One region of the Peribacillus sp. NPDC101480 genome, then DNA from elsewhere that is predicted to be linked to it. Evidence: riboswitches for the same ligand, from Rfam matches in the RefSeq annotation. Region 1 holds a riboswitch; the other holds the start of a gene.

Region 1 (4,331 bases):
AATTTTAACATTTTAGATCGTTACTTAATATATTATTTTGTATAATAGAAGAAACTTAGAATAATATTAATGAATATTGCCGATAAACAGAATTAAATTTTGTTTTGCTATTGAAGTGATACTATTTTTGGAACATTTGTAAAAGGAGTGACTATAAGTGGAATCTATCGTAAGCAAGGTTCTAGATAATGTTGATATTCAAATTTTAGATTTACTGCAAAAGGATGCACAGTTAAGTAATACTGAGCTCGCAAAGCGTGTCAAGTTATCTCCCCCAGCTATACATTCAAGGATAAAACGTTTGGAAAATGAAGGGTTTATTAATGGACAAGTAGCAATTTTAAACCAGGAGAAGCTAGGTTTTGATTTATTATGTTTCATTTTTATTAGTACAAATATACATCAAGCTGAAGAACTGGAAGTTTTGGAAAAGGCATTAGCTTCTATGTCAGAAGTATTAGAGTGTCATTGTTTAACTGGTGAGTATGATTATCTTCTAAAAGTGGCTAATAAAGATCGGAAGGAATTAGAAATATTTATTAGAAAGTTAAATAAACTAGGCATAACAAAAATTCAAACTAGCCTAGCTCTTAGAGAAATTAAATATTCAACTGTTTTACCTATATGGGAAGAAAAGTCCCGTTCGTAAAAGTACACTTTATCGAACGTGTTTTATAGAACAAGAGAGAGAGAAAAGGTAGAAGAAGAAATAAAAAAATGAAGTCCTTTATAGATTGGATCGCAAGGAACGAGTCATTTAAGATTATTCTTATCACTTCAAGAGAATTGAGCAGGTACACTATGTCTTTCAATAATTACATCTCAACATCACTAGAAATACAAGCTTATGATCGATCCCGATAAAATCATTGCGTTAGAAATTTGAAATTTATAATTCCAACTGTATGCCATATATTTTTTCTTGAAAATGGATTGCTCAACCAGTTTAAGCACTGAGCCGTGGATCGATTAAAAAGCAGTGCACTCTTTATGAGCTGCACTGCTTTTTAAAATTTTATCCCGTTTATTATGGTCTTTAATTAGAAAAACGGTATTAAAGTATGCTGAATGAATCATTATCTTTATTTATTTATTTATTTAACAAAACAGCTTCTTCGTTTCTAGGTTGTAGAGCCATTTGTAGTGCTCTTTTTTCTTCATCGTTTATAGGGACCAATGGTAACCGGACACCTCCAACATTTAACCCCCGCATATTTAATGCTGATTTTACTGGTGCGGGGCTTGGTGCAGCAAATAATGCTTTCATGATTGGAAGAAGGTTACGATGTGTAGCGGCAGCACCATGGACATCACCATTTTTAAAGCTATTTATCATTTCTTGCATTTCATTACCAATTATGTGTGAAGAAACCGAAACAATTCCTGTTCCACCGATGGCTAAAACCGGTAATGTTAACCCATCATCGCCGCTGTACAATGTAAAATCACCAGTTGTTTTGCTTATGATTTGTGCCATGGCATCTAAGTCACCACTTGCCTCTTTTACTGCCACAATATTGTTGATTCTTGAGAGGTTAACAATCGTCTCTACTGACATGTTTACAACACTTCGTCCTGGAATATTATAGAGCATTACCGGTAAAGATGTTGATTGGGCAATAGCCTTAAAGTGCTGAAATAATCCTTCTTGAGACGGCTTGTTATAGTATGGGGTAACGAGCATTATTCCGTCGACTCCCGCTGCCTCAGCTTGCCTTGTTAAGTTGATGGAAGCTTTCGTGTTATTTGAGCCAGTTCCAGCTATGACAGGAACTCTTCCATCAACAACTTCAACAACAATTTTGAATAAATCCAGTTTCTCTTCTGTTGTTAATGTAGGGGACTCTCCAGTTGTACCAGCTATTACTAATCCATCAGAGCCATTAGCAATTAAATAGTTTACTAAAGTTCTCGTAGCATTAAAATCAACCTCATCATTATGATTGAACGGGGTAACCATTGCGGTTAAAACTTGGCCAAAATTCATAACTTCACACCCTTTTGTATGATTTTTTAAAAATATTCAGAGGTGGTGGGCCATTCAGGAGTAAACGCAAAAAAGCAACAACGAGGATTCGCTGCTGCAGTAGAAACAATATTTATCAAAAAATGTTTCCGCGCATAAGATAGCCCTCCATATAGTTTCCTATATGACAGTCCTGTATTTATTCAATAGCAGAACCAGCTTCAAGAACATGAGATTCTTTCGGCTTCGGCAAATTCCCCTTTCCACAATAGTCATAGGATCTCATTCTCCTCAAAATGTGTACTAATGGTTTTTGCTCCTCTATCCTCACTTCAAAAGTATGAAGCAAGAAAATATTTAATTGACTGTAATATAACAAGGAATCCTTTCTATTGCAAGGCAATTTAGAAAATTTTTTTTAGAATACATGAATAATCAATGAAAATGGATACGGTATAGGGCTGGATTCATCTTTTTTAGATTATGTAATCTTAACATTAATAGTTTTATAGATATATTCTGTTTCATAGGTGATTGGGCTTTTAGAAGCACAACCTGTCGAATAAGGGTTTGTATTATCATAGGACAATGCTAATGCTTTATTCATCGGTGTCGGTGCAATCGCAAAAAACAGTCCAAAGACAAGAGTTATTACCATCACAATATTTAATAATTTTTTATAATAACCTCTCTCCTTTCCTTCTTCTAGACTTTACCATATCAAAATTGGTATTTCTATGTACTGTGGAACCATTTACCATTTTACGGGTAACTACGTAGTTGAGGGATAGGATTCCATTCCCATTAAGAAATGGAAAATCAATACCAAAAACGAGACAAAAGTGAATGGAACGAATACTGGCCTTAGTCCTTTTTGATTTATTAATATATAAATTACATTGGTCTTATATTTTATTAATAATGTAAAGTTACTATTTTAATTGGTAAACACCTTAAAAATTTATAAACAAGGAGGATAGTTGTTGATCTGTTTAAAAAATACATAATTAGCTAAACGATAAATAGGAGGTATTGATTTTGAAAGGGAAAAATAAATTTGCAGCAATGCTGACAGTTGTAACGGTAGGATTAACAACTTCTTTATCAAGTGTACAAGCATTCTCGGAATCTTCAAATTCAGATAATAAGCGTAAACCTGAGCTCGTTTTTCCAGTAATCAGTGATGTGCATATTGATGATGGAACAACAGCTGATATGAACAAGTTCAGAACAGCCATGGATCAATTAAATAAAGCTGCGCCTAGACAGGATGCTTTTGTTGTCGTTGGGGATTTAACGGACTATGGATACGCTTCTGAATATGATAAGTTCTTCTCCATTTATAATGAGAAGAAACAAGGTGGTGTCCAATCCATGTTTACAATGGGGAACCATGATTATTGGAATGGACTTTCCGTTGAAAAGGCACAAAATCGTTTTCTCGAGAAAACAGGAATGGATTCTCTTTACTATCATAAAAAAGTAAATGGATATGATTTTATTACGTTAAGTCCGGAAAATGGTAATACGCATGGTTTATATTCCGTTAATCAAATTAACTGGCTAGGTGAAAAGTTAGCTGCAGCAGAAAAAGAGAATCCGGACCAACCAATCTTTGTTTTTCTTCATCAACACATTAAAGACACTGTGTATGGAAGTGACTTGTGGGGAACTCAGGAAAATAAAGAACTTTTATATGATACTTTAAAGAAACATCCACAGGTAATTACATTTTCAGGCCATTCTCATTATCCACTCGAAGACCCGAGAACGATTCATCAAAAAGACTTTACGTCAGTTGGCACGTCTTCTGTAAGTTATTTGGAATTGGAGCCAGGCAAACTTCAAGGGTTCCATCCAGAAGGATATCGGGATATTAGTCAAGGAATGATTGTAGAAGTTTATAATAATGAAGTTGTCATTAAAAAACGTGACTTTCATAAAGACGATTGGACAGGAAAACCATGGGTAATAAAAAATCCTTCTAAAAAAAATAAATTTAAATATACAGACGATCGAGATCAGTTACCACCGGTTTTTGCAGTTAAAGATAAGGCTTCGATTGTAGAAGAAAAATCTACACTAAGAAGTTTAAATGTAACATTTCCACAGGCAAAAGATAACGCACTCGTACATTCATATCACATTACAGCCAAAAACAAGGAAACAGGGGAGATGGACGCAGATATCACCGCATTTTCTGAATTCTATTATGATCCTGTGCCAAAGAATTTAGAGTTCCCTGTTGCTGGAGTTAAGCCAGGTACTGATTATGAAATTAAGGTACAAGCACTAGATTCATTTAACAATAGCAGTAAAAAGGTGTTACTGGCTGATGGTCAGACAAAAGCCCTGGAAATGGTCT
Region 2 (4,331 bases), on a different contig from region 1:
AAAAAACATGACCCAAAATATAATGTCATGCTAAAGGATGATAAGACGTATCCCTTCATAAAGCTGACTGCGGAACGCCACCCACGTCTAATCATTACGCGAAAAGTCAAAAAAGACAAAGGTAAATATTTCGGTCCTTATCCGAATGCATTTGCAGCTAACGAAACGAAAAAATTGCTCGACCGCATCTATCCCCTTAGAAAATGCAATACTTTACCTGATCGCGTTTGTCTCTACTATCACCTTGGCCAGTGCCTGGCCCCATGTGTATATGATGTAGAGGAACAGGAATATAAAAAAATGGTGGATGATATCAACAGGTTCTTGAACGGCGGGCATACTGAAATAAAAAAAGAACTGACTGAAAAAATGCTGGAGGCATCGGAAGATCTCGATTTCGAGAGGGCCAAGGAGTTCCGTGACAAAATTGCCCATATCGATATTACGATGGAGAAGCAGAAAATGATGACGACAGATTTCATCGACAGGGATGTATTTGGTTTTGCCTATGATAAAGGCTGGATGTGCGTTCAGGTATTTTTTGTCCGGCAGGGTAAATTAATAGAAAGGGATGTTTCACTTTTTCCGGTCTACGATGAACCCGAACAGGAACTTCTTACATTCCTCGGTCAGTTTTACGAGATTACGAACCACTTTAAACCAAAGGAAATCTTGCTGCCTGAATCAGTGGATGCCGAAATGGCCGAAGGGCTGCTTGGTGTCAAAACGATTCACCCGAAACGGGGAGCGAAAAAAGACATGCTTAAATTGGCGAATAAAAATGCCTCCATCGCGCTTCAGGAAAAATTCTCTTTGATTGAAAGGGATGAAGAAAGAACGATCAATGCGGTGGAAAACCTCGGGAAGCAACTGGGTATCTACACCCCGCATCGAATTGAAGCTTTCGATAACTCCAACATCCAGGGAAGTGACCCAGTTTCCGCTTTAGTCGTGTTCATTGATGGAAAGCCGGAAAAAAGGGAGTACCGCAAATATAAGATCAAGACGGTCCAAGGGCCTGATGATTATGAATCGATGCGTGAAGTGGTCAGAAGAAGGTATTCACGGGTATTGAAAGAAGGGCTGCCGCTTCCGGACTTGATCATCATTGATGGCGGAAAGGGACATGTTGAAGCCGTACGGGATATTCTGGAAAATGAATTGGGCCTTGATATTCCACTTTCAGGCCTCATTAAGGATGAAAAGCATAGGACCTCGCAATTGATGATCGGAAATCCGCTTGAAATCGTACCTCTTGATTCACGGAGCCAGGAATTTTACCTATTGCAAAGAATTCAGGATGAAGTGCATCGGTTCGCGATTACATTCCATCGTCAGCTACGCGGGAAAAATGCAGTTCACTCCCAGCTTGATGATATTCCAGGAGTCGGGGAAAAGCGAAGGAAGCAATTATTAAGGCATTTTGGATCATTGAAGAAAATCAAAGAGGCAACCGCCGAGGAAATCATGGAAGCTGGCATGCCAAAAGGGGTAGCAGAGGGAATCGTTAGAAAATTACAAGAATAATCTTGCTACCGATAAATCTCTATGCTATGATTAAAAAGAATTTTTAACTAGACAACTTAAAAGTGCTGATAGAGGTGCGGAATTCAAGAGTAAAAACCTGGAGAAGTATGAGCTTCCATGAAAGGTTTTGAAAGGGGATGACGCCGAAGGAAGACAAGACTCATACCTTGTTTTCCTGGTCCGACATTTAATAAATGGCGGATTGTCAGGGTTTATACCCTGGAGAGCTATCTCACTGTGTTTACAGTATTTAGATATGTGATCACAGCAATGAGATATTTCTCATTGCTTTTTTTATTGCCTAAAAAGGTAGAGAGGGTGCATGAGGATGGCATTAATCGTTCAAAAATTTGGCGGAACATCCGTCGGAAGCGTAGAAAAAATCAAAAATGTTGCCAATCGGGTAATCGAGGAAGCGCAGAATGGAAATGAGGTAGTCGTCGTTGTTTCAGCCATGGGGAAAACCACGGATCAATTGGTTTCCATGGCCCGGGATATTTCCGGAACCCCGAGCAAGAGGGAAATGGATATGCTATTGACTACGGGGGAACAGGTAACGATTTCCCTGTTAACGATGGCATTGATTGAAGAAGGACATGAAGCCATTTCGTATACTGGCTGGCAGGCTGGCATGCAAACGGAATCCGTTCATGGGAATGCCCGGATTTTAAACATCGATGCCACGAGGATCCAAGCTCAGCTTCAGGAGAAGAAAATAGTGGTCGTGGCTGGTTTCCAGGGGAACGATGCAAATGGGGAAATCACTACCTTAGGGCGAGGCGGTTCCGATACGACAGCGGTTGCCATCGCTGCAGCGCTGAATGCGGATAGATGCGATATTTATACGGATGTAACGGGTGTTTTCACAACGGACCCTCGCTACATAAAAGGCGCACGAAAACTCCAATCGATTTCTTATGATGAAATGCTGGAACTTGCCAACTTGGGGGCGGGCGTCCTTCATCCAAGGGCTGTCGAATATGCAAAAAATTATCAAATACCGCTTGAAGTCCGTTCAAGCATGGAGAGAGAATCAGGAACGATCATTGAGGAGGAAGCAACTATGGAAGAAAACTTAATTGTACGCGGGATTGCTTTTGAAGACAGTATTACGAGGGTCACAATATATGGTTTGCCCCAATCACTTGGTGCATTATCCACAATCTTCACAACACTTGCGAAAAACCGGATTAATGTGGACATCATCATTCAAAGCATGACTGCCGAGGATACGACCAATCTATCTTTTTCCACAAAAAGTGAAGATACGGAAGCGGCCTTGATCGTGCTGGAAAATAATAAAGAACAATTGGGATTCGACCGAGTCGAAACGGAGAGCGGATTGGCAAAAGTGTCCATCGTCGGTTCTGGTATGGTATCCAATCCGGGAGTGGCTGCCGAGATGTTTGAAGTGATGGCCAATACAGGCATCCAGGTGAAAATGGTCAGCACATCGGAAATTAAAGTTTCGACTGTCGTCAATGAAAAGGAAATGGTGAAGGCGGTCGAATCTCTTCATGAAGCATTTAAACTAGGTCAGCATGCAAATGTGCTAGCTTAAGTGTCAGGAGTCCAATAAAAAACAGACTTCCGGTAAAAAGGGTAAGTCTGTTTTAAGGGCTCATTAGATTGGATCTCTGGGATCCCATTGGATGGTGAATATCACTTTTTTTGCGCGGCGTTTAATTTCTTCCGTTGATTCGCTGAGGAATTTTTTTTGCAGTGTAAACTGCTCGGCAAGGAAACCGGCTTCAAGTTGGAAGTGACAATCAGGGTGTAAATCCAGGCGGCGGCTGATTATTTCACCCGTCAGGGATAATTCCATCTCGTGTTTTGTATACTTCAAGATTTCCAGATTGCCCCATCCAGCGCTTTGAAAAAATTCAATCACTTCCTGATCGCCATTCAATGGGAATTTTCTTGCTAATTGTTTACCTGCCCAATAGAGGATTTGATTAGAGTCTTTTCCGAGAATATCGTTCAATAGAACTTCTCTGATTAATTCGTATCCGAAAGCTGGAACCAGGAATTCTTCAGTTTGAATTTCTTCAGTTTGAATCTCTTCTTCTATCGCAGCAGCAATATTTTTTTTCATAATTTATCGCCTCTTTCTGTAAATCTATTATAAACGTATTTCTTTTGCAAATTATACTGTTTTTTATTTATTTAAATATCAATTGGAAAAAAATGAGAAATTATATCGAGATATTAATAGTTAAATTAGAAATTTATTTAAAATATCATCTTGACATACAAAAAATAGCTAATTTAATCCAATAAAATCTATTCTGAAAAAGAGATTTCTTGTATCCGTTTTCTTGACGCATATAGAAGTCAGGAGTAAAATGGACATGTCACATAATTGTAAAGGAAGTATAGAGGAGTTTTTTTGACTCTATACTGTATTTTCACGCGGAGATAAAAGGTAGCCACCAGTTTATCTTTGCATGATTTTTCACAAATTAAGGGGGGGCACTTAGTGGCAAAAAATCGTGAGTTTGGAAATCGCAGGCTTCATTCACTTCTAGGAGTAATTCCAATTGGTCTATTCCTAATTTTTCATTTATCGGTAAACTTTATGGCAACAAAAGGAGAAGAGACTTTTAATGGGGCAGTTCATTTAATTGAGTATACGCCCGTGAAGATTCTGGTAGAATGGGTCGTCATCTATCTACCGCTCATTTTCCATGCTGTGTACGGAATTTATATTGCCTTTACAGCAAAAAACAATTTAGGCAGATTTAGTTTCTTCCGTAACTGGATGTTCATGCTACAACGTCTAACTGGAATCATAACGTTGATTT

The links. A riboswitch is a leader RNA that binds a small molecule or an ion and turns the genes downstream of it on or off. The one in region 1 is predicted to bind lysine.
Region 2: it holds a riboswitch for lysine, as region 1 does, so the genes downstream of both, ACQKMF_RS03585 (aspartate kinase) here and dapA (4-hydroxy-tetrahydrodipicolinate synthase) in region 1, are expected to answer to the same signal.

Annotation. Positions count from the first base shown of each region.
Region 1 covers NZ_JBNNSB010000005.1:276,568-280,898, reverse strand. Annotated here, with positions in the region: gene ACQKMF_RS18420 (Lrp/AsnC family transcriptional regulator) at 158-649, shown strand; gene dapA (4-hydroxy-tetrahydrodipicolinate synthase) at 1,091-1,987, opposite strand; lysine riboswitch at 2,120-2,298, opposite strand; gene ACQKMF_RS18410 (metallophosphoesterase) at 3,005-4,331, shown strand, end outside.
Region 2 covers NZ_JBNNSB010000001.1:707,885-712,215, forward strand. Annotated here, with positions in the region: gene uvrC (excinuclease ABC subunit UvrC) at 1-1,527, shown strand, start outside; lysine riboswitch at 1,589-1,765, shown strand; gene ACQKMF_RS03585 (aspartate kinase) at 1,856-3,088, shown strand; gene ACQKMF_RS03590 (YslB family protein) at 3,152-3,622, opposite strand; gene ACQKMF_RS03595 (succinate dehydrogenase cytochrome b558 subunit) at 4,007-4,331, shown strand, end outside.